Linked DNA regions of Methanococcus vannielii SB. The main gene of each other region encodes a partner of the protein of the gene in region 2 in a complex. Links are inferred from orthologs where the notes say so. Each region holds a gene or a part of one and is shown on either strand. Other genes may lie near its edges. The genes, in order: MEVAN_RS05645, MEVAN_RS03435, MEVAN_RS06580, MEVAN_RS07355 and MEVAN_RS06520.

Region 1 (6,115 bases), 400 kb from region 2 along the record:
CAGTATATATTGCAAAAGAAACTCCATTTTCTTCAAAGCATGCAGGAACTACTAAATTTACCTTATCTTCAAATGTTGAGGAATTTATATACTTTTTAAGGTAGGTAGCAATTTCAACTATTCTATTGTTATTTTTTTTATCTACTGCAGTTATTATAATATCAAAATTTTTTATTATTGAATATAGTTCTTCATTACTTAAATTATTTACATTTTCTTCAAAAAATTTTACCTTAGGGTAATTTAAAATATCTTCTTTTTCAATTTTTTCAGAGTAAACCGTCAATTTAGCGTTCGATTTTAGAAATTTTTCAAATCTACGCTTTCCAACATTACCGAAACCAAAAATTAAAACATTAAATCCTTTTAAGTCTAAAAAAACTGGCATCATAATTACACACTTATATCTATTACTTTTCAAGCAGGTTTTTATATACTTCAAAGGTTTTTTTTGAAGAAACGTCCCAAGAAAACTTTTTTGAAAATTCTAACCCTGATTCTCCAAAAGATTTTCTAAGAGGCTTATTTTCAACAAGTATTTTTATTTTAGTTTTAAGGCTATTTACGTCTTTTGGAGGTACTAGATACCCGTTTGAATGGGTAATTAATTCAGGAATTCCTCCAACACTAGTTCCAATTACGGCTTTCTTAGAGGCCATTGCTTCAATTAATGTCATTCCTAACCCTTCTGAAAGTGATGGGAGGACTAAAAAACTACAATTTTTTACGTAATTTGATACATCAATCTGTGATTTATGCCCCAAAACTTCTACATTATCTATATTTTTGGATTTTATGTACTTAAGTATATTATATTTTAAGGGGCCAGAACCTACAATTTTAAAATTGAAATCTACATCTTTAATAGCTTCTAAAAAGTAAAATAATCCTTTTTGTTTAACTAATGATCCAACAAACAGTCCGTAATCTTCATCAATATTTGAAGGATTAAATAAATTTTCATCAAAACCATTATAAATTACTTCAGATTTTAAATATGGCGAATTTAAATCGTTTTTGGATTTGAGCTGATTTTTTAATGATTCACTAACACATATTATTTTTTTAGAGTTTGAAACAGCATAATTAAAAAAGTATTTTCCAAAAGCAGATTTTGACTGGCTTAAAACATCGCTTCCATGGAGTGTTAAAACAGTTGATATATTAAATTTTTTTCCTAAAAGTGACCCTAAAAATCCCTGTGGGGCAGCATAATGGCTATGAATTAAATCTATTTTTTCATTGGTAATTATTTCCCCCCCCACCTTATACCCATTTAGAATGTAACTTGGGCCTCTTAAATATTTAAAATAAGGAACATCATGAACAAAAACGTTATCAAAAGAGTATTTTTTAGAGTTTGAACTGTAATTTAATATGTGGAATTCAAATTCGTCAAGCTTGCTTAAATTTTTAATTAAATTTTCAACGTGTACGGTTATTCCGCCTAAAAAAGGATGATATATTGAAGGGATTAATATTTTCAAGATAACACCAAAAATAAAAATTAATTATTTCCACTTTACAAATAAGTAGTGTTTTTGGTCTTGTTTGATTTCTTCTTCAATTCTTTTTGCAATTGGGTCAATTATATTTTTTCTAACCCTTTCTTCAAAATCCTTAAAATTTTCAAACTTTCTTACTTCCCTTTCCTCGATTACCTTCCACATTGAAGTTTTCCCAATTCCTGGAAGCAACTGTAAAGAATGCATTCTAGGGGTAAGTGGGCCACAATTATTTAAAAATTCTATAAATCTTTCTTCTTGAAACTTAACGGCTTCTTTTATGACATAAAGCAGTTCTGTTTTTGCAGTAGGGGTTAAATTATCATATTTTAACATTTTTGACACAAATTCGACTTTTTCACGCTTACCTTTTCCAATATATAATTTTTCGGCAAGTTCAACGGTTTTACCATCTTTAAGTGTTAATTCCATCATCACAAACTGTTTTTCACCGAATGCAAGTGTGATAGGTTTTTTCTGATGAAGCGGCCTTGTGTCTTCAGGGTAGCCGTATTCTAAGAAGTCTAAAACGTATGCGTAGTCTTCAAACTCTCTTTTATTTCTATCGTGCCCCGCTCTCATAAATACACCTTTTTTCGGTATTAAGTTATAATATCATATATCAATATAGACTTAATTTAATAAAAAATTAATGTTTTAGTAACAAAATAGTAAAAATGCGTTATTTAAACTTGCATATTACGTCTAAGACGTCTTCTGCATTTTCTGGAAGGTCTGACCTATAAAAAACGACTTTTAGCTCTTCCGCATTTTCTGGAAGAATATCTATTATTTTAACTGCCATCTTTTCGGTTAATCCGAGATTCAAAAGCTGAGCTAGCATTGATTCTGCATCTTTTTTATTCAGTTTTGAAAACTTCTGCAAGTAATCTAATGCACACCCGTGTTCATACGATAGTTCATCAAAATTTGCCCGTTCACTCATAATTTCAAGTGCATTGGCAATTGTGGTGTGTTTTTCGGAAATAACTTCCTTTCCAATCATAATCTCCCTCAAAATAGATTATTCTAAAAAAAAGAATATCTTAAAAATAATTAAAGCTTAGACTCTCTTAGGTGTTGCGGTCTTGCAATGATGTCTTTGTATTTTCCACCATCTTTAACTCTAACTAAGAAAGCTCTTCCTCTTTGAGATACGACTGTTCCAGTTTTACCGTGGAATTTAGGGTGAGGCATTCCTTTCTGTACTGAAGGGTCGATTACAACGTGAACGGTATCTCCTTCAGTGTAGCATTTTAATGCCCTAGTTAAAGGGAACAATCCTTTTTGTCTAGGGTGTTTTGAAAGTTTGTATCTTGTTTTACTTCTAAATCCTTCACTTTTTTGCATAATTATTCCTCCTAATGTGTTTCACAAAAATAATTGGCATAGTGTCTATCTTATTTTCCACTACCAATATATAACTATTTCTGTTTTAGATATTTTCTACATCCTCATAATCGTGAACATCCAAAACGTCTAAAAACTTACAGATGCACTTTTTATCGAGTAATTCCGAAACAGAAGGCGAAGTTCTTCCTTCGTCACTACTTATGAGCTCTTTGATGTATAATCCGCCATCGCAGAAGATCTTAAGTTCGAAGTTATAATCATCAAGTATATGTGGCCAAGCTTTATATACCTTACGTACACGTACAAGGTCGGCCCTTCTATGGGCTACCCTATCAGGCGTTCTTTGGTCAATTACTAAATTTTCAAGCTTTTGAACGAGGTTTAAGACTTCTTCTTTGGAAACCTTTTCATCACACTCAACTTTTGCAAGGTATGTTTTTTTATGCGGTTCATTTTTAAAAAAGTGAACATCTTTTTTATTCCCATACTCTAAATCAGTTATTTCAACCATTTTGGAAGAATTTACTTTTTCAGACATTTTTTTTAAATTTACTGTTCTAACTTTTGGTTCTTTTATTTCAATTACAAAGGGCCTTCCATTTCCAAGCATTCTAACATCGATATCTTCCCTTCCAGCGCCGTGAAGTGCTTCAGAACTTCCTTTCATAATTTCCATGAACGGTTCTGCAATAATTTCTTCGACTGAAGTTTGGTACTGTTTTCCAGTGAAGTTACATTTTTCACAGCCTCTTCCTTTACAGGTCCTGCAGTGCCAGTGACTTTGTGGAATTCCCCTGACGAGTTTTTTATACCTGCCCTTAATAAAAATAGGATTTACCTGAAGCGTAACTTTTTGGTTATATGGATTAACCATTATAACAATGTCAGGGTTTTCCTTATCAACTCTTCTTTTAAGAATGGGTGTTACAATTTTTCCAAGTTCCCGACCAAATTCCTGCCTTATACTTTCCATGAATGGTGTTTCAATCTCTTTTTCTAGTTCTTTAAATCGTTTTGGAAGTTTAGTTCCAATCAAAAAGCTTTCAAATTCATAATTCTTTAAGGTCTCAGCGATATTTTCAGAAATTTTTTGTAGGTTTTCAGGTGCAAAAATGTCCTTACACCAAGGACATTTAATTTCTAATTCTTCTAAGGCTTTTTCACCATTAGTTTCCTCAAGGAGTTTATATTCTGCTTCATATTTTTCGATATTATCTATTAAATCAAGTTTTATTTCAAAAAGACCTGATCTATGTATCGAATACATTAATCTCTTTATTTCGTCAATTTCATCAGGGGTTAATTTTAAATCGCTTTCAAATTCCAAATTATCATTATTTAAATTTTCAAGAGCAATCCTAAGCAACTGTTCAAGCTCAATTGCCTTTGAAAGTTTTAATGCACGCCCTCTATCAAAGTTATCAGTTCTTATGAGTTTTCCATAAAGTCTTCCAAAACACCTGTTGCAAAATGGGTATTTTTTTAAAATAGAATAGTCTATATTCATATAATCTCACCTGGGTGATTTAATGATAATAAATGCTGATTTACACATTCATTCAAAGTATTCAAAAGGAACTTCTAAGTATATGGATATTGAACATATATTAAAATATGGCTCAATAAAGGGACTCGATTTAATTGCAACAGGAGACTGTTTACACGAAAAATGGCTCGAAGAAATAGAAAAAAATTCAAATAAGCCCTTACTTTTATCAACAGAAGTCGAAGATCGGCACCGAGTTCATCACCTGATATTTCTTCCAAGCACAAATCAGGCGCATGACTTAAGAAATATCTTTTCAAAACACGCTAAAAATATAGATGCAGACGGAAGGCCAAGAATTTCTTTAAATGGCATGGAAATAATTGATATTATTCGAGAATTGGGCGGTTTAATAGGGCCTGCTCACGCATTTACCCCTTGGACAAGCATTTACAAATCTTTCACTTCAATTTACAACTGTTATGCGAGAAAACCTGATTTCATTGAACTTGGACTTTCTGCTGATACAGATATGGCAGACATGGTTGAAGAATTACGGGATTTGCCCTTTTTAAGTAATTCTGATGCTCATTCCTTTTATTCACATAGGTTGGGCCGAGAATTTAACCAGATGGAAGTAAATGAGCTTTCAGGACTTGAAACAAATTTTGAAGAGGTAAAAAAAGTTCTTAAAAATAATAAAATAGTTGCAAACTATGGTTTAGATCCAAATCTTGGAAAATACCATTTAACTGCATGTACTAGGTGTTTTACACGATTTCAATTAAAAGATGCAGAAGAAAATAAATTTAAATGTCCAGAATGTAAGGGAATCATAAAAAAAGGTGTATTTGATAGAACAAAGCAACTTTCAAAAGATGGAAAAATAGTTCACCCTAATTTCCGGCCAAAATACCATAAAATAATCCCATTAGCAGAAATAATTTCCCTATCGATTGGGAAGAATATTGGCACAAAATCAGTTGATTTGATATGGGAACAATATATTGGACGATATAATAATGAAATAGATGTACTGATTAACGAAGACATTTTAGAAATTAAAAAAATTAATGAAAAAGTAGGAAACATGATAGAATTATTTAGAAAAGGTAAAATTTATATTTATCCTGGCGGGGGGGGAGAATATGGGCATATTTCAAAAATCATGCCGACAGTTAAGTGGTTTCATCCAAAAGTAACACTTGATTCTTGGGTAAAATAAAAATTTATGAAATAGGGCTGAAAATATTTAATTAGAAAATATTTAATATTCAAATTCATTCAAAACCTTTGAAAGCCGGTTTATCCCTTCAATTATTTTTTCTTCAGACATGTTTGAATAATTTAACCTAAACGTATTTTCATGGCCTCCGTTTGGGAAAAATGAACCTCCTGGAACAATTGCAACATTATTTTTTAGACATTCTTCTAAAAATTTCCTTCCATCAAACCCTTCTGGAAGTTCAACCCATGTAAAAAGGCCCCCATCAGGATTTGTGTATTTTAAATTTTTAGGGAATTTTTTTTTCATTTCAAAAATCATTAAATCTCTTCTTTTTTTATAAAGTTCTTTTAATTTTGATAGTCTTTCTTCGAAATCGTAATTTTCAAGCATTTTTGAAATTATTCGCTGGGAAAACGAAGAAGTGTGTAAATCTGCACCCTGTTTTATTAAAATATATTTTTCAAGGATATGTTCAGATGCACAAATCCAACCAACCCTTAAACCGGGGCAGAACGTTTTTGAAAAAGTTCCAAGATGAACCAC
Region 2 (6,197 bases):
CGTAATCCTTGGGGCTGAGTTATGTTCAGGATAAGGTGCAACACCTGCACCGATACCTAAAATTACAAGTGGGTCAATTTCAACATGCGTATTTTCAAAAGTAATTTCGTCATTGTACATTGCAATTCTTGCGTTTTCTTCTTCTTCAGCATCTAAAAACTCAATAACGCCCGTTTTTACAAGGTATTCAAAAGTAAGTTCATTATTATTAACTTTTTCTAAAAGTTCGTTTGTTAATTTTGAAAACCCGTTTTCAACTACCACTAGCGGCCTTACAGCCCTACCGCCATCGGTTGATATATGAATATCGTTACTTTCTTCATTAAATGAAATAGATGTGTTTGGAGATAATTTTCCGCTTCTTCTCTGTATCCTTAATGATTTAACGAGGTTTTCAGGGTCTTTTGAAGTATCTATCAATTTCCCATTGACGTAAACGTTTGCCTGTTTTTCCAAGGTATCCACCTTCTTCTTAAGTGACTGAATCTTTAATAGGGATTTAAATGTCTTTTGAAAGTCCAATTTCTTTTATTAATTGAATAATACCTTCATCTTCTTCATCAGTAGTTACTTTACACATTACCGCAAGATTTTTAACCAGACCACAGTTTGGACCTTCCGGTGTTTCTGATGGGCAAATTTTACCCCATTGAGTTGCGTGCAAGTCTCTTGCTTCGAAGTGAGGTTGTGATCGGGATAGTGGTGATACAACTCTTCTCAATTGGGATACTGTTGCAAGATAACTAGTCCTATCAAGAAGCTGGGATACCCCTGTTCTTCCACCTACCCAGTTTCCTGTAGCCATTGCATGTCTCATTCTTTCAGTTAACACATCGCTTCTAACTGCCGCTTGAATAGAAGGTTCTTTATTTCTTATTGCCTGTCTTTCAAGCTGGTATTTAATATCTTTAATTAACTGGTTGAATGAATGTCTAAATAAGTCTTCCATCAAGTCTCCTGCTAATTTCAATCTCTTGTTTGCATAATGATCTTTATCGTCTTCAACTCTTGAACCTAAATAAAGTTCTATTGAATTTTTAGCCATTCTTCCAAGGTATTTACATTTAGCACCTAATTTTTCAGATTCAATTCCCATATGTGGCAACAAATAATTACATAGAATTGTTTCAGCTCTTTTTAATTTGTATTCTTTTGGCTGTCCTGGAGCAACTCTTTTTCCGATATGTTCAAGTGCATCTTCAGTTGTGTTTATCCCATGTTCTTCTCTAGCTTCCTGTAAGTTTGCAACTAACTGCATGACTACAGTAGGCTCGTCTGAAATTAATTCCATAATTTCCCGGTCAGATTCCGCACCAAGTGCCCTCATTAGTATAACTAACGGAATAGTGCTTGGCATACCTGGGAAAGATACGTTTAAAAGTCCATCTGGACTTCTTTCAACAGTACATAACGCCCTAAACCCATGTCTAGTTGAAAATACTTTTGCAATATCAACAATTTTGTTGTTTTTTTCAACCTTTTCACAGAGGATTCTGTTTGGAATCAAATCTTCCTGGGCAACAACAGCTTTTTCTGAACCATTAACAATAAAATAACCTAATGGGTCTTTTGGATCTTCACCATAGTTAATCATGTCCTCTTCGCTTTTTCCAGAGAGATGACAGATTTTTGCACCGAGCATTACTGGAAGTTCTCCAATATAAACTTCAATTGGTGAAAGTGTTTTTTCTTCATCACCTTCACCAATTAAAGGTATCATTTCAAGGTAGAGGGGCGCAGAGTATGCAAGATTTCTAATTCTTGCTTCCATTGGCGTTATTTCTTTTACTGAACCATCTGCTTCTTTATTTATGGGTTTAGTTACCCTTACTTTTCCAAAGGATACCTTATAACCTCCTTTGATTTCCGTTTCAACGCCAGTTACCTCATCAATGATTCCTTGAATCTTGTTTTCAACAAAATCGTCATAAGAATCAATATGGTGTTTAACCAGACTGTTTTCTCTAAAAAATGCATCTACAATAACACGGGACTCCATGGTTTTACCCCTTACGTTTTTAGATAAGGTACTATATGATAAAGATTGATTTTGAAAAAATATTTTTAATATAAATTATGGTAATACTAAACTGAATTGGATACAACTAATCTAAAGTAAACTGTTTCGCCTGCAGTCTGACTCTTTCGAGTTATTTTTACAATGTCTCCAACTTTTGCACCGACTTCAATAACCAGCGGGTCACTAATCAATAACTTTGGAAATTGTTGTATTTTTATACCGTACTTTTCGAGTAAAAAGGGAATCTCGTCTCCTGGGATAATTTCATGTTCCGGAACCATTTCATGTGAGGATACTTTCACAATTTGGCCTCCTTTTGTTTAAAATAGTTATAAAAATAATTTTATACCGATAATATTAGTATCATGAAAAATAGTGGTAACTACTATTTATTGTTTACTGTCTATATATACTTTTCGAATGAGTATGTATTAACAATATATGATATAGTTAAATAATATGATATATATAAATTACCGAACTAATTATGAGTTTTAAATCATATAAATAATCATTCATGATATATTCAATAAATAATCCTGCTTTCAGTATATACTAAGTTAAGGTTGATATTTTGAAGACTGTTTTTGAAATTAACGAGAAAATAAGAAATAATAATGCAGTAGTTGTAACTGCAGAAGAGATGATAAGCATCGTAGATGAACTAGGTGCGGAAAAAGCAGCATTGGAAGTTGATGTGGTAACTACTGGGACATTTGGTGCAATGTGTTCTAGCGGGGCATTTTTAAACTTTGGACATTCAGATCCTCCGATAAAAATGTATCGAACACTTATAAATGGGGTTGAAGCGTATTCTGGGGTTGCTGCAGTTGATGCATATATGGGGGCAACCCAAGTAAATTCTGACGATGATATAGACATAGCCTATGGTGGAGCACACGTTCTTGAAGACCTTGTTGCAGGAAAAGAAGTTGAATTGGTTGCGGAAGGATATACTACTGACTGCTATCCTCGAAAAAAAGTAGCAACAACTATAACGATTGATGACTTAAATCAAGCAATCTTAATAAATCCAAGAAACTGCTATCAGTCATATAATGGCGCTACAAATAGCACAGAAGAAAAATTATATACCTACATGGGAGCACTACTTCCAGAATACGGGAATTTAAATTATTCTGGCGCAGGCCAACTAAATCCTATGCAAAATGACTACAATAGGGAAACAAAAACGTACAATACATTGGGTATGGGTACAAGAATATTTTTGGGTGGTGCAGAAGGTTACATTATTGGGGCAGGAACCCAGCATAGCCCAAACAATGCATTTGGAACAATGATGGTTAAAGGAAATTTAAAGGAAATGAATATTAAATATTTAAGGGGGGCAACAATTCCAAAATATGGATGCACCCTTTTCATGGGCATAGGTGTTCCAATTCCAGTATTAAATGCAGAGATTGCGAAAGCATGTGCAATAAAAGATGAAGATATTCAAATTCCAGTACTTGATTATGGAGTACCTAGAAGAAGTAGGCCTACTGTTGGAACTATAAACTATAACGAAGCAAGAACTGGAAAAGTAAAACTTGAAGTAGAAGTTTCGGGTAAAAAAGTTGAAAAAACAATTAAAACTGCTTCAGTTTCAAGTTACAAGGTTTCAAGAGAAATTTCAAAAGAACTTCAGGATTGGATTTTAAATGGGGAATTCATGTTAACTGAAAGGCTTGAACCGTTAGAAAAATACGCTCCAAAACCTATGAAAGCAAAAATGAAGCTTGTAAAAGATATATTAAGTAGGCCCGCAGTTGTGGGAACAATAAAAATGTCAATTACCGAAGCTTCAAGGATATTAATTGAAAATAACATTAATCACTTACCGATTGTGGATGAAAAAGAAATGCTTTCAGGTATAATTACTTCATGGGACATAGCAAAGGCAATGGCTCAAGATATTGGTTCAATTTCTGAAATAATGACTAAAAGCGTACTTTGTGCAACACCAGATGAAACAATAGACATGGCTGCAAGAAAAATGAGTAGAAATAACATTTCAGGACTCCCGATTGTTGATTCAAATAATATGGTGGTAGGAGTTGTATCTGCAGAAGATATATCAAAACTTATTGGAAGAACAGGATTAAATAAAATTTAAAATCTGGTGATTTAATTGAAAAAAAGGGTATTTTACTGGATATCTGGAAATAATGTTCGTGAACCTGTAGTTTCACTAGTTGTATTGGAAACTGGTGCAATGGTTAACATACTAAAGGCAAAAATGGAACCAAGGGAGGGATTTTTAATCCTTGAAGTAACCGGTTCAGAGTTGCAAGTTGATTCTGCAATAACCATTTTGAAAAAATACGGGGAAGCAGAAGACATTCCAAAAATTATTCAAAAAGACGATAATTTATGTATTGATTGTGGCTCATGCGTAGTACACTGTCCTGTTGGTGCACTTTCAGTTGATTCTGATTATAAAATATTGCTAGATGAAGATGAGTGTATAGGGTGTAAAAACTGTGCAAAAGTATGCCCTGTAAATGCCATTAAAGTCTTTGAAATTTAATAATTACTTTTTTAATTCTTTTAAAATTTTTCAGGTGATTTAATGTTACTTACAGTAAAATTTTTTGCAAAATGTAGGGAAATTCATGGAAATGGGCTTATTATATCTACGGATTTGGAAAAATTAAAAATTTCCGATTTAATTGAAATTTTATCGGATAACTACAACATTAATTTAAAAGAAGAATTTAAAAATGGAAAAATAATTGTTTCAAAGGACTTTGAAATAGTTTCTGCAAATGATATTCTTACTAAAGATTCCGAAATTGGGATATATCCTCCAGTTTCAGGCGGATAAGACCAAGTGATTAATATGGAATGCAAAAAATGTAAAAGTCCGTCTATATATCATCAAAAACATTCTGGAAAACACTTCTGTAAGGAATGTTTTATAAACGATATAACTAAAAAGGTTCGAAAAACCCTTGGAAGAAATATTATTAAAAACAACGTAAAAATTGGAATTGGATTAAGTGGTGGAAAAGATAGCTTAGTAATGGCACACCTATTAAGTGAATTTTTTAAACCTATTCCAAATGCAAAATTAATTGGATTAATGGTTGATGAAGGAATTGACGGATTTAGAACTGATGGAATTAATAACGCAATAGATTTTTGTAACGAATATGATATTGAATATAAAGTAGTTCATTTTAAAGATTATATTGAAACGGATTTAGATACAATTGTTAAATTGGCGAAAGAAAAAAATTTAACAATGAACCCGTGTTCATTTTGTGGAGTAATTCGAAGAAAAATATTAAATAAAATAGCAATAATTGAAAAATGCGATTACCTTGCAATTGGCCATAACTTAGACGATATTTCACAAGCAGTCATGATGAACTACATTGAAGGAAACATTAAAAAACTAGCAGTTTTAGGAAAAGATTCTAAAAATTCTAAATTTGTAAAACGTATAAAACCTTTAGAAAAAATACCTGAAGATGAAGTATTACTTTTTGCAGATTTTTTAAAACTAAAATATCATAAAGCACCTTGCCCATATTCAAGTTTATCGTATAGATCGGAAATTTCTGAAATTACAGATCAACTTGAAGAAAATCATCCTGGAGCAAAATATTCAATAGTTAAAGGCTTTGAAAGACTTTTAGAATATTTAAATGTTCCAGAAGAAGTTGGAGTATGTAAAATATGTGGCGATGCTTCTTCAAGAGATATTTGTAAAGTTTGTACTTATTTAAAAGAACTTGAAATTTTAGAAAAGTCTAAGTTTTAAAAATTTTTAATATTTTTTAGTAAATTTATTGGAGTATACATCGTCATTTTAAATTTTTCCTTAGATAGTTTAATTATTTTTATTGTTTATTTTATTATTGGGGATTTAAAAAGAACATGAATATTTTTAATTAAAATATTATAAATATTGGTTTTTTATTATGTAATAAAAGATATTTTACGTATTTTACATTTCAAAAGTCGAATTTATCCATTATTTAATTATAATTGTCATGATTTCAATTTTAATATTATTCAAAAAGAGTTAGATTCAAAAAATTATTTTGAATAATTAAAAATTAAATTTCAGAAATTTCTTTTAATTTTTCAAATTCATCGCTCATTAAAATCGAAATATTTTCTTTAATTTTTGAAATTGGCCAGTTCCACCACTTTGTCTTTAATAGAA
Region 3 (6,172 bases), 580 kb from region 2 along the record:
ATGTTTTATATCGTTTACCTGCATTAAAGGGTAGACTACGCTTGCAACTTTTGGGTTTTCATCTTCTCTTGCAATTACTTCCATACTCCTTTTTGCACGGTTTAGTGTTGTAGCAAGAGCTAATTTATATACATCGATAGTATATTCTTCATTTAATTGAAATTCGCTTCCGTAAACGTAATCTGCAATAAGGCCCATTGATTCAAATGCTTTTTTATTTTCTTCCCCTAATGCCCTTATTTCTTCCATCGTGCCTTTCTGGTTTAGGTAAGCATGTAAATCTGCGAGCAAAATAATTATTTTAAATCCTGCCTTTTGTAAATCTATCATTTTTTTTATTTGAAGATAGTGGCCCAAATGAATCTTTCCACTAGGTTCAAATCCGATGTATGCAATTTTTTCGCCTTCTTTTTTTAAAAGTTCATTCATTTCTTCAATTGACACTATTTCAGAAGTGTTTTTTAATATACTTTCTAACATATTTTCGCCTGATACTTGATATTCAAACATTTACAATTTTGTATATACGGTAGAAATAACAATATATAAGACTATATATAATGATTGTGTCTAAACAGTTTTTCATTATAATCTTATTAAATTAATATGATTTTATGAGAAATGATTTATGAGATGAGGGAATTTTTGGTGAGATAAGTGAAAAAAATAATTTCTATAAAGGGTACTGAAAAAGAAGTAATCGAAATATGTGAAAGAATATCAAAAATGGGCATAGATTATTCTTTTGATGCTAAAGCCAATTATTCGGAAAATAAAGCATATAATAGTGCACGAATAAAAATATTTGGTGAAGATAAGAATAAATTGGTTGAAGATTATAAAAATATTCTTTCAATAATTGAGCATGTCCATAATAAATATAATGTGGACGTAAAAGGGTTATATGAATACAAATTAAGTGATTTGAAATACCCTGTAAATAAAGACCTAGTTCTAGACACCCTAAGTGCACTTAAAATTAATTTTAAATATTTAAAAGATGAAAACGTAATCAAGTGTGAATTAAAAGTCGAAGAGTTAAATGACATTTTGAAAAACATACTCGAAATATATTCCGAACTAAACGTTTATAAACTCGGATCAAAACCTGTTAAAAATGTATTAGCGCTTGCTTCATATATTACAGGAAATGATGTTAACATATTACTTGAAAAAGGCCTAGAAAAAGAATTATTTCGGGAAGAAAACGAAAAAATCGTCCTGAATAAGGATATAGATTTAACAAGAAAAGAACTTTTGAGTGTGAAAAAATGAGTTATATTAATATTATTGAAAAAAGCGAAAATTCTATAGAATTGGAACTTGTTAACGATGATCATTCATTAAGTAATGCATTAAAAGAATCATTGCTTTCAAAAAAAGGAGTTGTAATTGCATCTTATGGTGTAGAACATCCAGTTTTACACCCTGAAACAGGAAGATATATCTCAAACCCAACATTAGTCCTAAAAACTGAAGGGGTACTTGCAGAAAAAGTTTTAAAAGAAGCTTTAAGGGACATAATTGACCTTTGTAGTAATTGTTTAGAAGAATTATAACCTTTATACCCAACTACGATTCTTATAAAAAAATATCATTTATAAACTCTTTTTTAAGTATATTTAAACCTCAGTAACTTATTTATAATATGTAACAATAGTACGTATGCTCCATGTATAGATCGCATTGGTGCGGTTAAATAATTACAGGAGGCAACAACATGGACAGTGCACAAATACAAAAAGCAGTGAAGGAGGCTCGAACTCTCGCTAAGCCGCGAAACTTCACACAGTCCGTTGATCTTATTGTAAACTTGAAAGAGTTAGATCTTACAAGACCTGAAAACAGGTTGAAAGAACAGATCGTCTTACCTAGCGGAAAAGGTAAGGACACTAAGATCGCTGTGATTGCAAAAGGTGACTTAGCGGCACAGGCAGCAGAAATGGGCCTCACTGTAATAAGACAGGAAGAATTAGAAGAATTAGGTAAAAATAAAAAAGCAGCTAAAAGAATTGCTAACGAGCACGGATTCTTTATTGCTCAAGCAGACATGATGCCATTGGTAGGTAAATCATTAGGTCCAGTTCTAGGCCCTAGGGGTAAAATGCCACAACCAGTGCCTGGAAATGCAAATTTGGCTCCATTGGTTGCTAGATTCAAAAAAACAGTAGCCATAAATACAAGGGATAAATCGTTATTCCAAGTATACATTGGAACTGAAGCTATGAGTGATGAAGAAATCGCTGCAAATGCGGAAGCAATTTTAAACGTAGTGGCTAAAAAATACGAAAAAGGCCTCTACCACGTAAAGAGTGCATTTACAAAACTCACTATGGGTGCAGCAGCCCCCATATCAAAATAAGGGGTTGAAAGTATGATCGACGCAAAATCAGAGCATAAAATTGCCCCTTGGAAAATTGAAGAAGTTAATGCATTAAAAGAATTACTTAAAAGTGCGAATGTTATTGCATTAATTGACATGATGGAAGTTCCTGCAGTACAGCTCCAAGAAATTAGGGACAAAATCAGAGACCAAATGACATTAAAAATGTCAAGAAACACTTTGATTAAAAGAGCAGTTGAGGAAGTTGCTGAAGAAACTGGCAACCCTGAATTTGCTAAATTAGTAGATTACTTGGACAAAGGGGCGGCAATCGTTGTTACAGAAATGAATCCGTTCAAATTATTTAAAACACTTGAAGAAAGTAAAAGTCCTGCTCCAATAAAAGGAGGCGCTATTGCACCATGCGATATCGAAGTTAAATCCGGTTCAACTGGAATGCCACCGGGGCCATTTTTAAGTGAATTAAAGGCAGTTGGAATCCCGGCTGCAATCGATAAAGGTAAAATTGGAATTAAAGAAGACAAAGTCGTTGCAAAAGAAGGCGATGTAATATCACCTAAACTTGCAGTAGTACTTTCTGCATTAGGTATTAAACCAGTTACAGTTGGTTTGAACGTTCTCGGAGTTTACGAAGAAGGTGTAATCTATACATCCGATGTATTAAGAATCGATGAAGAAGAATTCTTAGGTAAACTTCAAAAAGCGTACACTAACGCATTTAATTTATCAGTTAATGCGGTTATACCTACGAGTGCAACAATTGAAACAATTGTTCAAAAAGCATTCAACGATGCAAAAGCAGTATCCGTTGAAAGTGCATTCATAACAGAAAAAACTGCTGATGCAATCCTTGGAAAAGCTCATGCTCAAATGATTGCAGTTGCTAAATTAGCTGGCGATGAAGCATTAGATGATGACTTAAAAGAACAAATCTCATCCAGTGCAGTAGTAGCTACTGAAGAAGCTCCAAAAGCAGAAACTAAGAAGGAAGAGAAAAAAGAAGAAGCTGCTCCTGCTGCAGGTCTTGGATTACTCTTCTAAAATTTTACCGAAAAAAATATATATGGAAATAAATAATTTCAAAAAAGAGTTCATACATCTTGGAGGTGTACTTTATGGAATACATATACGCAGCATTATTATTAAATTCAGCAAACAAAGAAGTAACCGAAGAAGCAGTTAAAGCAGTTTTAGTTGCAGGCGGTATCGAAGCTAACGATGCTAGAGTTAAAGCATTAGTTGCAGCATTGGAAGGCGTTGACATTGCAGAAGCTATCGCAAAAGCTGCTATCGCACCAGTTGCAGCTGCTGCTCCTGTTGCAGCTGCTGCTGCTCCAGCTGAAGTTAAAAAAGAAGAAAAGAAGGAAGACACAACGGCTGCTGCAGCTGCAGGTCTTGGCGCTTTATTCATGTAATAAAGCTAAATTCCATTCTTTTTATTTTACCAAAATTAATTTATATATTTAAATGTATAAACTATATATAAATATTTATATACTATATAAATAGAAAAATATAGCATATATATAAACTGGTGAAAGAATGGAGCCTGAAATTAAGATTGTAAACGTGGTTGTATCCACCCAGATAGGTACTGATATCGATTTAGAATATGCTGCGGACATTTTAGATAACGCAGAATATGAACCAGAACAATTTCCAGGATTAGTTTGTAGATTGAGTGATCCTAAGGTTGCACTTTTAATATTTAGAAGTGGCAAATTAAATTGTACGGGTGCAAAAAGTAAAGAAGATGCGGAAATTGCAATTAAAAAAATAATAAAAGAACTAAAGGAAGCTGGAATGGAAATTATAGATAATCCCGTAGTAAGTGTACAAAACATGGTTGCAACAACAGAACTTGGTATGGAACCAAATTTAGATGATATTTCAACCTTAGAATGCACCGAATACGAACCTGAGCAGTTCCCAGGTCTTGTTTATAGATTAAGCGACCCTAAAGTAGTAGTACTAATATTTGGCAGTGGAAAAGTCGTAATTACGGGTTTAAAAGTAATTGAAGATGCATATATTGCATTTGACAAAATATCTGCAACATTAAAAGAATTAGAACAGGAATTATATTAAAACGGGATATTCGTGATTGCAATAATTGACTACAATGCGGGAAACTTAAGAAGTATTGAAAAGGCTTTTGAACTTTACACTAAAGATATAATTGTTACAAATGATCCTGAAACCATATTTAGCGCAGATAAACTAATTTTACCAGGAGTTGGAAATTTCGGAGATTCAATGAAAAATCTAGCTCAAAAAACTGGCGATTATTCTTTAATTGAAGTAATAAGTCGCTGCGTTGGTAAAGTACCTTTTTTAGGCATATGTCTTGGTATGCAACTACTTTTAGATAGGAGCGAAGAACAAAAAGAAATTTCAGGACTAAAAGTTATAAATGGGGACGTAATTAGGTTTAAAAATGTTCGAAAAATCCCCCATATGGGCTGGAATACTGTAAATCAAGTAAAAGACATCCCGATTTTTGAAGGAATAAATAATAATGAATATTTTTATTTCGTACACTCCTACCATGTAAATCCAGTAGATAACAGTACAATTTCTGGAATTACCGATTACGTTTACGAATTTCCATCAGTATTAACTAAAGGAAACATCTATGCAACACAATTTCATCCTGAAAAAAGTGGTAAAAACGGGCTAAAAATGATAGAAAATTTCGTAGAATTGATTTAATACTTATAAACAACTTAAAAACTACTAAAAAGAATTACAATTAAATAAATTTTAATTAAAATTCTATAATTAAATAACTTCTTTTAATTTTTGTTTAGCTTTTTTCTTAAGATACATATTTCCTAAAACCCCTGCAACAATTGGAAGTGGGGTTCCAATATAAACTAACCCTCCAAATGCAGCTATTCCTTTTTTAAACTGCGAACCATTGTATTTTAAAATCTGGTCTTCTTTTTTTACCATCGATTTTATAAGTGCCTTTTCTGATGCATAGATAACATTATAACTCCAAAGAATTATGTCTGAAAGGGGTGTAGGGCTTCCTTCAAACGTTGTTTTCCTATTTTTTATTGCATAATATAAATCATCTGCAGAATTTCCAGTAAATTTAGTGTTTCCGTTTCCAATCATCCTAGCTAAATGTGCATCACTATTTCCTAAAAATGCAAAGGGGGATTTATGATAGTTTTTGATAACCTTTTCTAGTGCAATGTTGTTTACTATACCATCCCTATGGTATGCATTATAAACTTCAATTCCGTCAAGTTTAAGTTCAAAAATTCTGTCACCTAATGCTTCACATATCGGACTATAAGGATGAGGGCATATAGAAAGTCCGCCCTGTTCACGAATTTTATCAATAGTTTCTTCAGGAGATAGTCTTTTTGGAATGTCTTCATTTAAGAAAAGTCCCAATATTTCCCCTTCTGTTGACATTATCTCGCTACCGACAACAACCTCAATACCGAACTCTTTTTCAAATTTCTTTGTTTCAAGTGCCCCTTTTATAGAATTATGATCCGTAACTGCAATAACATCCATATTATTGGCTTTTGCATATTTCATAACTTTTAAGGGTTCTTCAACAGAATCAGGAAATTTTAAACCCATATATTTCATCATTCCCGAATACTTAGTATGGATATGCAAATCAGCCCTAGAAATTTCTTTTTCCATGAGTTCCCTCGGAATATTAATTATAGTAGTTCTTTTAATGTGTAAGAAAGATTATCTACAATATCTATAGAATTGTAAAAATACCCCTTACTTTCAAGTAATTTATCGCCACAGTAACCATTTATATAGGCGCCCGCACATGCAGACAGGAATGCATCA
Region 4 (6,259 bases), 740 kb from region 2 along the record:
TATGCGATTAGGCCATAATACTTCTTCAACTACTAAATACATATCGCACATATGGGGATAATTATATATAGTTTTCAAATAAGCTAAAAGTATTGATAAAAATGGTGAAAAAAATGAAAATATGTGTAACAAGTACCGGAAACTCATTTGAAAGCGGTTTTGAACAGAAATTTGGAAGAAGCCCATATTTTATAATTTATGATACAGAAACTAAAGAATTTGAAACCTTGGATAACTTAAAAAGAGATTCCGCACACGGTGCGGGAATTGGTGCGTCACAAGCCGTACTTTCCAAAGGTATTAATGTAGTAATAAGCGGAAATATCGGGCCAAATGTGAAAATAGAAGTTTGATGAAAAAAATATCAATTTATGAAGGCATTGGAAATACGGTTCTTGAAAACATCCTATTATTTGAAAAAAATGAATTGAAAGAAATAATTACACCTAAAAACCCCTTCAATGTAACACTGGTTAAATAATTTACCGGAATAGTCTTCAGTGGTAAAATTGAAAAAAGGTTTTATCTTATACGAACTTAAACATTGGGGCAGAGTGTGCAGGAAAAATCGTAACTGAAGTTAGAAAAAATGCTTTAAAAAATATTAAATGAGAGGCGATATTAATTGACGGATCTCTGGGAATTGGTTATGTCGTAATTTCGTCAGTTACGGGCTGTGATTATGCATTATTAGTAACTGAACCAAAAAATTGGCCTTGATGATTTGGTGCGGGTTTTAGATCTTTTAAAATATTTTGAAATCGAATGCTACGTGATAGTAAACAAATACGACATAAATCCTGAAAAAATCACGGAAATCATAGATTATTGTGAAAAATCCGGTTTTGAAGTTCTTAGAAAAATTCTATTCGATAATACTGTCATTAAATCACTTCAGGAAGTACTGTCATTAGATCATTTCAGAAGGAATTCCTCTTTTAAACTATAAAAAAGTCCTACAGGACTTGCAATTATGGGTATGTGGAATAAATTACATTCAAAAATTATACTATAATTATTATTCTCAAAAATATTTACTCACGTAAAAGCAAAGATTTTATATATTAGTTATCCAATAGAATAATTATGCACATATGTGCATAAATTATCATTGATGAAAAGGTTGATAAAATGGATTTTAGAATGCATAAAAACTGCATATGTAAAAAATTATTTGGTAATGCCAGATATTCCGGTACGGGAATAAGGCGACTTCTTAGAATGGTACTTAGCTCTGAAGAAATTGAACATGTAATTAAAAAGGAGACTGGATTAAAAGTACCTGAGGAAGAATTAGATAAATTATCAAAAGAAATGCTTAAAGATGAAAAAATAATAGATGCGAGAAGAATGAATTCATTCAGGGGTTCTGGATCCCAGTTCCGTGGCGGAAGAAAATTTGGAATACAATAATAAAAATTAACAAGGCGATAATTTGAAAATAGCAATACCTACAATTGAAAATAAAATCTGCTCGCACTTTGGTAAAACTCCTTTTTTCACCATTTTTGAAATAAACGAAAACAAAGAAGTAATAAATGCTAAAAAAATAGAAAATTCCCCTTGTGAAGGCCATGATGGGGGGCAGAAACATACTGCTGGAAATGGTTCAACTATTGAAACACTACTTTCTGAAAATGTAGATGCAGTTATTTTCATTAATATGGGGCAAAAAAGTATAAATGCACTTTCAAATAGAATTAAACTCCATCATACAGATCTAAAAGATGTTGAATCTGCGTTAAAACAGTTTTTAGAAAATAGGTACTAAACACGAGTAATAAAAATGCATAAATAACTTTAATTTACATTTATATACATTTCTTTTTTTAAAAAAATCTAAAAAATTTAAAAATCGTTTTTCAGTCAAAAATTAGTTAAGTTAAAAAAGAATAATAAAAAGAAAATTATTCTTGTTCTTCAGTTTTTTCATTCTTTTTGTATTCTAAAAATCCGCACTTTCCGCATGCGTATCTGTTTAAGTGTTCAGCCATGAATACACCTGCACCACATTTAGGGCATGCTTTTTTCGTTCTTGTTACACTGTTTCCTTCTACTTTATAGTAGTCTGATTTTTTTGTACTTGGTGCTTTTGCGCCTTTTTTACCTTTAGCTGCTGCCATATTATTCCTCCGCTACTTCTGCTGCTTCTTCAAGTTTGTTTTTTTCCAAAACGGATTTTTTCTCTACGGTATTCATGATTTTTTCATCTTCGTAGATTTTTGCGTAGCCTTTTGCTTCCAATTTACCAAATTCTTGGTCTAATGTGTCAATTACAAGCATTTCTTTTTTAGCGTTTAAAATTGCTACTAGTTTAACTTTTACATCTTTAATTGAAGGTGTAGCGCCGTCAAACGTAGCTAAGAATTTTACTTCCCTTCTGTGTAATAACGGGTTATTTTTGTCTGAGATAATCTTTATGTCCATCATATCACCGTTCTTCCATATCTTTTAGAAGTTTTTCGATTTTCTGTTTCAGTTCTTTTGTAATCTTTAAAACTACCATGCCTTCGTCAGGCTGTCCATAAATGACTGAGGTATCCTCGGGGAAATACTTTATTACAGGAAGTGTAAGTAAGTCTTCTTCACCCTTAACGATTAAAGCCATGTCTCTATCATCTATGGTGGAAAGGTATTTAATTCTTTCTATGGCTTCATCAGAAATATATCCTGGAGGATTATAAACCTCAAAAACAGTTTTAAATTTATGAGGTATTTCAACAGGCACGTTTCTCTTAGTTTTAAAGTCTAAAATTGATAAGTCTGGTACAATACCATTAGATAAAAGATGTTTTGTAGTAACATCACCAATAGAAATAACCTTTCCTTCTATACTGTTAAGTTCCTTATATACTTTTCCAAAAGGCTTTTTTAACTCGGTTGCAACCTTATCCGTGAGTATATACATGATTTTCACGATATGTAAAAATTATTTAACACTAAGAACATATTTTCCTTTAATATCAATTCTTGCTTTTTTTGCTACTTCTGAATTATTCGGATCTAAAACAATTAAAAGACCTTTCACGTTTTCGGAAGTATCAAATCCACATATTGGGCAAGTATCGTCCTTTGTGACGTATTTGCATCTTAAACATGCCTTCATTCAATTCACCTCGTTAAATAAAAAATCAGAATAAGTACATTAGATATTGAAAGTAAAAAATAACTAATTATTGACTAATTTTTTTCCTTTTTATTTTTTACTACCTGTTCTTCAAGCCATTCTAATTTTCCAAGGCTTTGTTGTCTCATTGTAAGTGCAATTTTGCTTCCTCTCTTTTTTTCTTCTTTTAAGCTTACTGCAACAATTCTTGCCCTTACAAAATCTCCCTTTTCTAAAACTTTACCTGTTTCTTTCCCAATAATTGCTTCTCTTTTTGGGTCAAAACTTACAAAATCATCCATAATCTGCGAAATGTGGATTAAACCGTCAAGGGGCCCAAGCCTAATAAAAGCACCGAATTCAACAACGTCAACGATTTCCCCTTCAACAACCTCGTGAAGTTCTGGAACGTATGTAAGAACGTCAAATTTTGTTTCGTGATAAGCTGCACCGTCCCCATATATAATGCTTCCATCACTTACCTGATTTATGTCAACTATTGAAAGAACGTATCCTACATCTTTATCGAGAATTCCTTCGTATTTATCCATTAAAACCCTTTTCACGTTATCGTTTAAAGGCGTTCCAAACATTTTTGGCGGAACTCTTACGGTATCAGAAATTGTTAAAATTTTGTACAAATAACCACCTCGGATTATACCTGATTAATGTTGTAAAACAGTTAAAATAATTAAAAATTGTTTTCTCAAAATAGTAAAACAGTTTCAGTATATATATCTTGTTTTTAATATATAAAATCTATGGATTAGAAATATACTTTATGGAAAACCGATGAAACGTAGATATATACTATTTAACCTATTTTTTTACAAATTAACTGTTTTTTTTTAACTATACATTATTTTCTTGAAATTCCAATAATATCTTTTAAATTTAAATCCCGATTTTTCAAAAATTCTTCAATTTCCTGATTTATTTTTTGGAATATATCATATCCACGATAATAGACTCCAGTTCCAACCTGAACTCCCGACGCTCCTGCCATCATAAATTCAATAGCGTCATATCCGGTTGTAATTCCCCCTACGCCAATTACTGGAACTTCTACTGTTGAACATATATCGTAAACATTCTTTACTGCAATTGGTTTTATTGCTTTTCCACTCATTCCGCCAAATTTGTTTGCTAAAACTGGTTTTTTTGATTCTATATCTATAACCATTCCTGGGCCAAGGGTATTTATTGCAACTATTCCGTCAGCTCCTGCATTTACAACAGAATTTGAAATTTCTTTTATATCAGTTACATTTGGCGTTAATTTCACGATAACAGGTATATCTGAAACACTTTTTACTGCTGAAACCACATTTTTTGAAAGGCATTTATCTTGACCAATTGACGAACCATACCCTCCGCCTGCATGAGGGCATGAAATATTTAGTTCTAAAACGTCTACATGAGGTATTAAATTTTCAGCAACTTTTTGAAATTCGGTTTCATTTTTACCATATATTGAACCAATAATTTTTACATTCATTCTTTTCATTTCTGATTTTATCCGTTCAAGTTCTAAGATATACTCTTCTACTCCCGGGTTTGGTAAACCCATTGCATTTAAAAATCCGCCTTCAACTTCAACCATTGTTGGATTTTTATGTCCTTCCTTTTTTTCAATTCCAACAGACTTAGTGCAAACTGCACCTGCACCATTTTTAGCCATTCTTTTTAGAGCGCTTCCAGTTTCACCCATAACGCCCGCTGCTAAAAACACGGGATTTTTAAATTCGATGTTCCAAAGTTTTGTTTTTAACATTTTAAAATCTCCAAGATATTTTAAAAGATATTTAGAAAAGGACATATAAAAAACTAAAGAATAAAGTATTAAAAGTAGCCATGTTAGTCAGGATAATTAAATCAAAGCAAAAGTAAATTAAGAATAAAATTAAATTAAATGTGGGGTGGAAAAATGGAACAGATTATAAGAGATTTAATCGTTAATTTTGTAAAAAATTATCCTTTAGAAAATAATACCAAAACTGCATGGAAAAAGCCAATTGTTGGATATTCAGATGCCGAAAATCCAGAATTTATAAAATTAAAGGAAATTATCTCAAAAGAACATTTAACTCCTCAAGAAATTTTACCAACTTCAAAAAGTGTTGTTTGCTATTTTTTACCTTTTGCTGAAAATATCGTCAAAAGTAACGATTTTTCAGGAATTGCATCTAAAGAATGGGCTAAGGCATATGTTGAAACTAATAATATGATTAAGAATTTAAATAGTTATTTATCTGTGGAATTAGGTAAGTTTGGGCATGTTTGTGCTAAAATTCCACCAACGCATAATTTTGATACTGAAAAACTTATAAGTAATTGGTCGCATAGGCATGTTGCATATATCTCAGGTTTGGGAACTTTCGGAATAAATAACATGTTAATTACGGAAAAGGGATGTAGTGGGAGAATTGGAAGCATTGTTACCGATATTAAATTAATTCCAACTGAAAAACCATGTTATGAATATTGTTTATATAAGTACAATTATTCATGTGGTGTTTGCATTGAAAAATGTGAAAAAGGAGCCTTAAAAATAAATAAATTTAATAGAAAAGAGTGCTATAAAGCATGCCTTTTGAATGCAAAAATTTATGAAAAAATTGGAATTTCCGATGTTTGCGGAAAATGCTTATCAAATATTCCTTGTTCGTTTGAAAATCCAAGTAAAAAATTAAAAAATTAAAAATTGGATGTAAATTAAATGCATTTTGGTTTGCTTAAAATTTAAAACTGTTAAAACATTAATTTGTTTTCTTTTAAACACAATTTTGCTTCATTCATAATTTTTAAAATATCTTTTTCTTCATTATATTTTTCAGTAATAATTTCAGAAAGGCAACCATATTCAATCCGATTAAAAATATGCTTTAAATAATGTCTTTCTTCGTTGGTTGCAATTAATTGCGCTTTTTTATATATTGCTTCAAGTTCGGGCTTTAAATTTTTAGTTCCAGATTTTTTTGCTGTTTCAAATACTTCCAATATTCCTTCTTCATCATCAGGGAGATTTAAGTCATCCACACGAATTAAACAATTTATCAATGCAGAAATGGCCATATCTGCATGAATAGACTCTTGTTCATCCATTGCTTTTATTTCAACACATTTTCTTTCTCGTCTTACTATTAAACCTCT
Region 5 (6,160 bases), 570 kb from region 2 along the record:
CTAATTATACTATAGAAGTTGATTCTAAGGGCATGCATACTCAAAGTGGAAATAATGTGGCATACACATTTCTTGGATTTTTTGGGAATCCTCAGTACTATGGCTACACTACAAGACACCCTGATGCTTATTATTCATTAGATCTTGGTGGCAGAGTAAACTCTGGAAGTAACCACGCTTTACATATTAGTGGGGGGGAAGTATCATGGCGTTCGTCTTCAAATTACAATGATCGTCAATACCTTATAATATCTAGAACAGAACCTGTTAAAACAGTTACGGGTATACCTTCAGGAATACCTTCAGAAATAAGCTATGTAACTAGGCCACAAGTTACAAGTTCTTCATCAAATACGCCTCAAAAAAATATCTGGTACAGAACAAAAGTTCAAATTGTTGGAAATACTGTTTCTGGAAAATATGTTACCAATGCAAATTACATACTTCAAAATGAACCTAATTGGATGATTACAACTACTGTTAATTCTAATAATCAATACGGTAGCTACTTTGCAATTGGTACTTCTAGAGGTGGTACTAATACCCAAAACATATACTTTGATAATTTTCGTGTTAGAAAATATGCAGCAATTGAACCTACATCAAAAGTTTACCCCTTATCAAAAACAATAGGTTTAAACTACATTTCACCAAAAAGGTCAGATGGAACAAAATATACGCTTTCAACAGATTACAGCATTTATTATGAAGAAGCAGATGGCTATCCTTCAATAATAGACAGGCTTGCCGGAAAAGACGTTAAAACATGGAACCTTGGCTATGGAATTAAATTAATGGGTTATTAAAAAAATAAATTAAAAATAAATCTTATTCAATTTTTTCTAATTTTCCTTCGATAAATTCCAAAATGCATTTATCGACGTCTTCAAATTCGCAAAAATAACTTTCAAATTTAGCGTTTAATTTTTTCTGTTCATTTAAAATAATTGCGTTAGGTTTTTCTTTTAGCATTTCTTCAAAGGATAGTACAGTCTTTGTATCAACCACTTCTTTTTCTGAAATTTTAAATATTAAGAAATAATTTGCAGATTTAACGCTTGAAATAGCATCCATATCCATTGGAACTGCAACATTAATCATTTTTCCACCTTAAATTTTTTCAACATACATCAAAGGGTAATCAAGTTCTTTAATGTATTTTAATCGTAAAATTACTGAATTTTCTTCTTCTTTTGTATTTACCGTTAACGATACATCAAGCATGTTTCCATCAAGGGATACATATTTTCCTTCTTCAATATCAAGAATAATTGAAACAGAAATGTCTTTAATAAATGGCTGGTTTTTTAAGGATTCTGAAATTGCAAGTTCTAAACTTTTTTTAGTTTTATTACTTACTGGAGTTCCAACAAACTGGTGAAATAATGCCCCAAGAGATATTCCTCCTTCAAAAACGGCTCTTTCTCTTTCAGTTAGATTTTTAAAATATGAATTAAAAATTTCACTATTTTCAAGTTTTTTTTCTGCCATTTTAACACCTTAATTCTTCTTTAAGTGTTTCTATACATATCGAAAGTACTTCTTTTACTGCTTCTTCTTTTGATATTTCCTTGTTCCATGGTGCATTTAGTCCAGCAGCTTCTTCATGGCCTCCGCCTTCACCACCTAACTTTTTAGCAACTTTTTCCATCAAACTTCCCATATGAACTTTTTTTGAAACTGACTTTCTACTCCTAACACTCACTCGTATTTCTTTATCTTTTTTTCTTGCGGCAACAACAAATGAAACATCCGCACCAATACTTACAATAGTTTTTGCACACGATGCTTCATGTGAACTTGCATTTGAAATTGAAATTACATAATTTCCCAAATCGATTATTTCCATTCTACTACATGACTTTAAATGGGCAATTCTTTTACTTGGGTCACTTTCCTGACTTAAAAGATATAGTATTTTTTGAAAACTGATTTCTTTTATAAGCCATGAAATAGTGTTAAATGTTGATTCTTTTGCAAGCTTTAAATGTTTTGTATCGTACAATATCCCTAAAAGAAGTGCAGTTCGAATATTTTTTGGAGGATATATATTCATTTCCCGAAAAATATCTGAAACGATTTCGCAAGTTGAAGTTGAATTTTCATCAACAATTAAAACCTTACAAAGGCTTGATAAATCTGTTTTTCTATGGTGGTCAATTAAAATTACGTCTGAATTTAAAAAATCTTTTTTATTTACTGTAATTTGATTTAAAGATGAAGTATCAATTAAAAAAACGGTTTTTGGTAATTTTGGATACTCGATAATTTCGATATCCTCATTTAATTCGGTTAAAATAGCTCTTGAAAGTTTGCTTACGGAGTCAGCTGATATTCTCACGTTTTTTTCTTTCAATTTTTTTTTCGAAAAACTGTTTGCAAGGTATTTTAAACCAATTGCAGCACAAACTGCATCGGGATCAGCGTTATGGTGGCATAATAGTAAAATATCTTCTTCTTTTAAATAATCTTTTAAAATTTCTAAATCTTTTTTCATAACGAGAACCCTAAAAAAATAATTAATATATATTAAAAATAGAAATTAATGGCCTTGACCGATAACCTTTTGAAGGTTTTCTTGTAATTCGGCGTATCTTTTCTGCATCTTTTCTTCCTGTTTTTCAAAAGTTGCAACTCTTAACTTCATTGTTTCCATTTTTTCGCTTAATTCTTCTTTTACTTCATCTTTATTTCTTTTAACGAGTATTCCGCCTGCCATTTTGAATACTTCGTCTGAAGTTGACTTTTCCATTTCTTCAACGGCTTTTTCCATTTCTTTTAACTGGGTTTCAAACTGCTGTTTTTGATACATTATCATTTGTAACTGTTGTTGAAGCTGTTGAAACTGCATTAACTGATTTTGAACATTTGGAGGTAATTCCATGATTTCAATCCTCTTTTTAATTTAATCATTTTTAAACTCATTTTATTTATCGACTATTATTCATTTTCAGTTAGTTTATATATACCTTCTGCAACGTTTATCCAACGAAGGTATGAATAAATGGATGCTTTTAAAATGCTTAATTCATCTGAAACACAAACTATTTTTATTACGCAATTATCTAAGCTCATTTCACATTTTGATTTTATTTGTGAGTCACTATGCTCTAAAAAAACAGAATTAAAGATAATTTCGGCTTTTTTTGGATTTTCAAAAACCAGTTCCAAATCGAATTTTGGCAGGTTACTGATATTTTTACAGTTCATTTTTTCAACTATTCAATATCCATCAAAACAACGGTTTTTACTTTTATACTTGGGCCGATATTTTCCAAACCATCATGGATTTCAATATAAAATGTGGAACTATCAACGTATTTAAAGTGCAATGCGGTACTAAAATTACATTCATCGTACTTTAATTTGCTAAATAGGAAATCGTAAAATAAGCCTTTTAAGTGCTCTGTTTTTTTATCGAAGAGTGAACCAATATTTCCAGATGTTTTAAAAACTTTTCCTGAAACTTCCCTTTGCAGTTTTAAAGAAATATTCATTGATAAAATTTTATTTAGCTTAAAATCGTATAATTTTAACCTTGCAGGGTTTCCTTTAAATTCCTCAATGATTACAATATCCTTTTTATTTTCTACAATTTCTGAGAGAGCAACTTTGCCCCGATTTTGGACTTCAAAGTTGAAAACTCTTGCAAGGTCATTTACAAAACTTCTAGTACGCTGTGAAGGTTTTCTTGAAGTTGTAATTATCATTATCTAGCCTGTACTTTCTTGACTACTCTGGGCCTCAATTTTATCAATACCCTGTTACTACAGTGAGGGCATTTTGCCTTTAATCCAATTTCCTCAAGAGTGACGATTTTTCCGCAGTTGGAACACCTGTACTCTGCCATAAATACCACCTAAAAAAAGCTTAAAATAAAAATAAATGGTTTAAAAATAATTAAATTAAATTTCTCTACTTTTACTTTCGATAACTCTTCGGATAGCCTTTGTAACTACCTTACCAGCACCGGTTTCTGGAGTGTATGCGCCACCTGCAATTTTTGCACCGCATTTGTCACATACCCAAATTGAAGTTCCTGCTCTTTTTAATTTAGGGAATGCACAAACAGGGCACTTGTATTCTTTGTTCTGTTTAATTTCAACGTCTCTTAATCTTACTCTGATTTTTCTACCGTATCTTGGTCCGAATCTTCCAGCTGAACCAATTTTCTTTGTGTGGCTAAATTCTACCATTATTTCACCTGTTTCTATCCGCAAATTGATTAGTCGTATTTTTTAAGTACTTTTGTTTGAACAGTTCCTTTCGTAAGTTTATTTAAGTGTAAGTAAAATTCACTTTCGATACCGCTTGGAATTTCAATTACAAAAACAAGGGAGCCGTCCCCCGACCATTCTTCCTGTTTGGTACTGCCGTATTCATGAATTGTATGGTATGCAGTCCCTGCAAATTCACCAGGGATTTTAACTACAATATCCCTTTTTTCAAACTTAATGGGTAAAAGTTTCCTCAATTCCTTTATAATTTTAGGGACCTGTTCTTCAGCGCTTTTATAAATATCAACGCTAATTCTGGCTTCTTCCATAGCATTTTCAATCCTTTTTGGCGGATGGGGAGCATCAGTCTGGGGGTTAATCGTGTTTCTTGAAATCAATGACACGATCTGTTTTCGCTTTTGTTCATGTATTTCTTTCCTTTGATTGGCGGTTAACTGGACCTGTCCTTTTATTAAAATCTGTTCTGCTATTTCCAAAGGGTTTATCGTTTCAAAAATCTTTAGTAGCATTTCATCTGGAACTTTTTCTCCCTTTCCAGAGTCCTTGTAGACTGCCTCAGCAGCTAAGATTTCCGATATTGCTATTGGCTGACCTTCTTTAAATTTGGCTGCCAAATATGGATCAACGAGTATTTCGAATTTTTCCCCATGTGATTGAAGTCGTGCTATAACAGCATTGTCCAATGACACCATATGTATCCCCTCTTTTATTTATATACCTTTCCACGCATTAAACAAAACACGAATATAAGATTTTATTACAAAATTAGCATAATTTGAGGAGATTATTTCTATTCTATATTTTCAGTAGCCTTCTTTTTTTCAGCCTCTTCGTTTTCTACTTTTATTTTATCATATACTTTTTTTACAATTTTTTCAATTTCAAAAACAGTTATTTTTTCGACCAATTTTCCGGTATCTTTTACAATTGCCATGTCTATATTTTCAGGCTTTAATTCTTCAGTAGTTTTACTTAAAGCGTAAATTGCAAGTTCCATACCTTCACTAACGCTCATATTTTCGTCGTATTTTTCTTCAAGAATTTCCATTGCAACAGGCCGTCCTGAACCGATTGCAGTAGCTTTGTATTCAATTAAAGCTCCACTAGGGTCAGTTTCAAAGAGCCTTGCACTGTGTCTATCAATTCCGGTTATCAAAAGTGCCAAACCAAAAGGCCTTGCACCTCCGTGGTGAGTATACGCTTGTTTAATATCGCAGATTTTTTTTGCAAGTGCTTCGACAGTAATCGCTTCGCCATATGATATTCTATTTACTTGAGCTTCAACCCTTGCCCTATCAATTAAAACTCTTGCATCAGCAACCAGACCTGATGTAGCAGCTACAATATGGTCGTCAATTTGAAATATCTTTTCAATTGATGAAACATCAATTAATTTACTTGTAATTCTTCTGTCAACGGCTAAAACAACACCGTCTTTACATTTAATGCCTACCGCAGTAGTTCCTCGCCTTACGGCTTCTCGTGCATATTCTACCTGGTAAAGTCGTCCTTCTGGGCTGAATATGGTTATTGCCCTATCGTATCCTGATGCTGGAACCATTTGTTGCATGTAATTTCCTCCTCTGTTTAAATTATTAATTTTAAATTAAAAATCAACGGATATAATTACTACTTTTTAATGAATTTTTATATATATCTATCCTTTTTATACTGAATTTCTTGTCTAACAATATTAATATATTAGAAAATCTAATGTATTTACATATAGGAAGGTGAAATTATGATACCTGTAACTATATCCGATGAAGCATTGGAATTTATTTCCGAAAAATTAAAAAATGCTAATAAAAAGGATATTATAGTTTTTTTTGAGGGCTTCGGCTGAGGAGGGCCTAAATTTGGAATAGATGTAGCAAGCAAAATCATGGATACGGATGAAAAAATTTTTGAAGGCGAATTTA

Evidence for each region.
Region 1: MEVAN_RS03435 (region 2) and MEVAN_RS05645 share a complex: the UniProt entries of both Methanocaldococcus jannaschii proteins name them as parts of the RNA polymerase complex. The link is inferred for Methanococcus vannielii SB from one-to-one orthologs.
Region 3: MEVAN_RS03435 (region 2) and MEVAN_RS06580 share a complex: the UniProt entries of both Methanocaldococcus jannaschii proteins name them as parts of the RNA polymerase complex. The link is inferred for Methanococcus vannielii SB from one-to-one orthologs.
Region 4: MEVAN_RS03435 (region 2) and MEVAN_RS07355 share a complex: the UniProt entries of both Methanocaldococcus jannaschii proteins name them as parts of the RNA polymerase complex. The link is inferred for Methanococcus vannielii SB from one-to-one orthologs.
Region 5: MEVAN_RS03435 (region 2) and MEVAN_RS06520 share a complex: the UniProt entries of both Methanocaldococcus jannaschii proteins name them as parts of the RNA polymerase complex. The link is inferred for Methanococcus vannielii SB from one-to-one orthologs.

What each region holds. Positions count from the first base shown.
Region 1 is NC_009634.1:1,115,931-1,122,045, forward strand. The notes cover bases 850-3,649. They hold MEVAN_RS05645 (RNA polymerase Rpb4 family protein), read right to left. Parts: upstream 2,512-3,649; coding sequence 2,188-2,511; downstream 850-2,187. Other genes in these bases: MEVAN_RS05635 (glycosyltransferase family 4 protein), read right to left, coding at 850-1,487; MEVAN_RS05640 (DUF655 domain-containing protein), read right to left, coding at 1,512-2,087; MEVAN_RS05650 (50S ribosomal protein L21e), read right to left, coding at 2,562-2,855; MEVAN_RS05655 (tRNA pseudouridine(54/55) synthase Pus10), read right to left, coding at 2,941-3,649. In the rest of the region: MEVAN_RS05630 (precorrin-2 dehydrogenase/sirohydrochlorin ferrochelatase family protein), read right to left, coding at 1-391; more of MEVAN_RS05635, read right to left, coding at 411-849; more of MEVAN_RS05655, read right to left, coding at 3,650-4,365; MEVAN_RS05660 (TIGR00375 family protein), read left to right, coding at 4,388-5,569; MEVAN_RS05665 (aminotransferase-like domain-containing protein), read right to left, coding at 5,612-6,115. UniProt on the Methanocaldococcus jannaschii protein: DNA-dependent RNA polymerase (RNAP) catalyzes the transcription of DNA into RNA using the four ribonucleoside triphosphates as substrates. This subunit is less well bound than the others.
Region 2 is NC_009634.1:715,286-721,482, reverse strand. The notes cover bases 705-3,586. They hold MEVAN_RS03435 (DNA-directed RNA polymerase subunit H), read right to left. Parts: upstream 2,323-3,586; coding sequence 2,086-2,322; downstream 705-2,085. Other genes in these bases: MEVAN_RS03430 (homocysteine biosynthesis protein), read left to right, coding at 2,595-3,586; MEVAN_RS03440 (DNA-directed RNA polymerase subunit B''), read right to left, coding at 705-1,999. In the rest of the region: rpoB (DNA-directed RNA polymerase subunit B), read right to left, coding at 1-456; more of MEVAN_RS03440, read right to left, coding at 500-704; more of MEVAN_RS03430, read left to right, coding at 3,587-4,136; MEVAN_RS03425 (4Fe-4S binding protein), read left to right, coding at 4,152-4,550; MEVAN_RS03420 (MoaD/ThiS family protein), read left to right, coding at 4,593-4,847; MEVAN_RS03415 (TIGR00269 family protein), read left to right, coding at 4,863-5,789; MEVAN_RS03410 (CatB-related O-acetyltransferase), read right to left, coding at 6,088-6,197. UniProt on the Methanocaldococcus jannaschii protein: DNA-dependent RNA polymerase (RNAP) catalyzes the transcription of DNA into RNA using the four ribonucleoside triphosphates as substrates.
Region 3 is NC_009634.1:1,296,178-1,302,349, reverse strand. The notes cover bases 1-2,915. They hold MEVAN_RS06580 (DNA-directed RNA polymerase subunit L), read left to right. Parts: upstream 1-1,271; coding sequence 1,272-1,559; downstream 1,560-2,915. Other genes in these bases: MEVAN_RS06570 (50S ribosomal protein L10), read left to right, coding at 2,375-2,915; MEVAN_RS06575 (50S ribosomal protein L1), read left to right, coding at 1,721-2,362; MEVAN_RS06585 (DUF2067 family protein), read left to right, coding at 658-1,275; MEVAN_RS06590 (tyrosine--tRNA ligase), read right to left, coding at 1-480. Also shown: more of MEVAN_RS06570, read left to right, coding at 2,916-3,385; rpl12p (50S ribosomal protein P1), read left to right, coding at 3,460-3,759; MEVAN_RS06560 (TATA-box-binding protein), read left to right, coding at 3,887-4,432; imidazole glycerol phosphate synthase subunit HisH, read left to right, coding at 4,445-5,056; MEVAN_RS06550 (PHP-associated domain-containing protein), read right to left, coding at 5,126-6,013; MEVAN_RS06545 (bifunctional ADP-dependent NAD(P)H-hydrate dehydratase/NAD(P)H-hydrate epimerase), read right to left, coding at 6,034-6,172. UniProt on the Methanocaldococcus jannaschii protein: DNA-dependent RNA polymerase (RNAP) catalyzes the transcription of DNA into RNA using the four ribonucleoside triphosphates as substrates.
Region 4 is NC_009634.1:1,454,180-1,460,438, reverse strand. What follows is about bases 1,965-4,908. They hold MEVAN_RS07355 (DNA-directed RNA polymerase), read right to left. Parts: upstream 3,748-4,908; coding sequence 3,181-3,747; downstream 1,965-3,180. Other genes in these bases: MEVAN_RS07350 (dihydroorotate dehydrogenase), read right to left, coding at 3,966-4,880; spt4 (transcription elongation factor subunit Spt4), read right to left, coding at 2,930-3,106; MEVAN_RS07365 (GTP-dependent dephospho-CoA kinase family protein), read right to left, coding at 2,432-2,908; MEVAN_RS07370 (30S ribosomal protein S24e), read right to left, coding at 2,125-2,427; MEVAN_RS07375 (30S ribosomal protein S27ae), read right to left, coding at 1,965-2,123. Also shown: MEVAN_RS07390 (NifB/NifX family molybdenum-iron cluster-binding protein), read left to right, coding at 114-353; MEVAN_RS09075 (hypothetical protein), read left to right, coding at 353-481; MEVAN_RS07385 (hypothetical protein), read left to right, coding at 1,132-1,413; MEVAN_RS07380 (NifB/NifX family molybdenum-iron cluster-binding protein), read left to right, coding at 1,436-1,771; more of MEVAN_RS07375, read right to left, coding at 1,908-1,964; MEVAN_RS07345 (epoxyqueuosine reductase), read left to right, coding at 5,034-5,807; MEVAN_RS07340 (glutamate-cysteine ligase family protein), read right to left, coding at 5,858-6,259. UniProt on the Methanocaldococcus jannaschii protein: DNA-dependent RNA polymerase (RNAP) catalyzes the transcription of DNA into RNA using the four ribonucleoside triphosphates as substrates.
Region 5 is NC_009634.1:1,286,066-1,292,225, forward strand. The notes cover bases 2,281-5,125. They hold MEVAN_RS06520 (DNA-directed RNA polymerase subunit P), read right to left. Parts: upstream 3,851-5,125; coding sequence 3,710-3,850; downstream 2,281-3,709. Other genes in these bases: MEVAN_RS06500 (DHH family phosphoesterase), read right to left, coding at 2,281-2,497; MEVAN_RS06505 (prefoldin subunit beta), read right to left, coding at 2,543-2,884; MEVAN_RS06510 (KEOPS complex subunit Pcc1), read right to left, coding at 2,941-3,210; MEVAN_RS06515 (rRNA maturation protein), read right to left, coding at 3,219-3,710; rpl37A (50S ribosomal protein L37Ae), read right to left, coding at 3,906-4,196. In the rest of the region: MEVAN_RS06485 (DUF2341 domain-containing protein), read left to right, coding at 1-806; MEVAN_RS06490 (hypothetical protein), read right to left, coding at 829-1,101; MEVAN_RS06495 (dihydroneopterin aldolase family protein), read right to left, coding at 1,111-1,491; more of MEVAN_RS06500, read right to left, coding at 1,493-2,280; more of psmA, read right to left, coding at 5,126-5,808. UniProt on the Methanocaldococcus jannaschii protein: DNA-dependent RNA polymerase (RNAP) catalyzes the transcription of DNA into RNA using the four ribonucleoside triphosphates as substrates.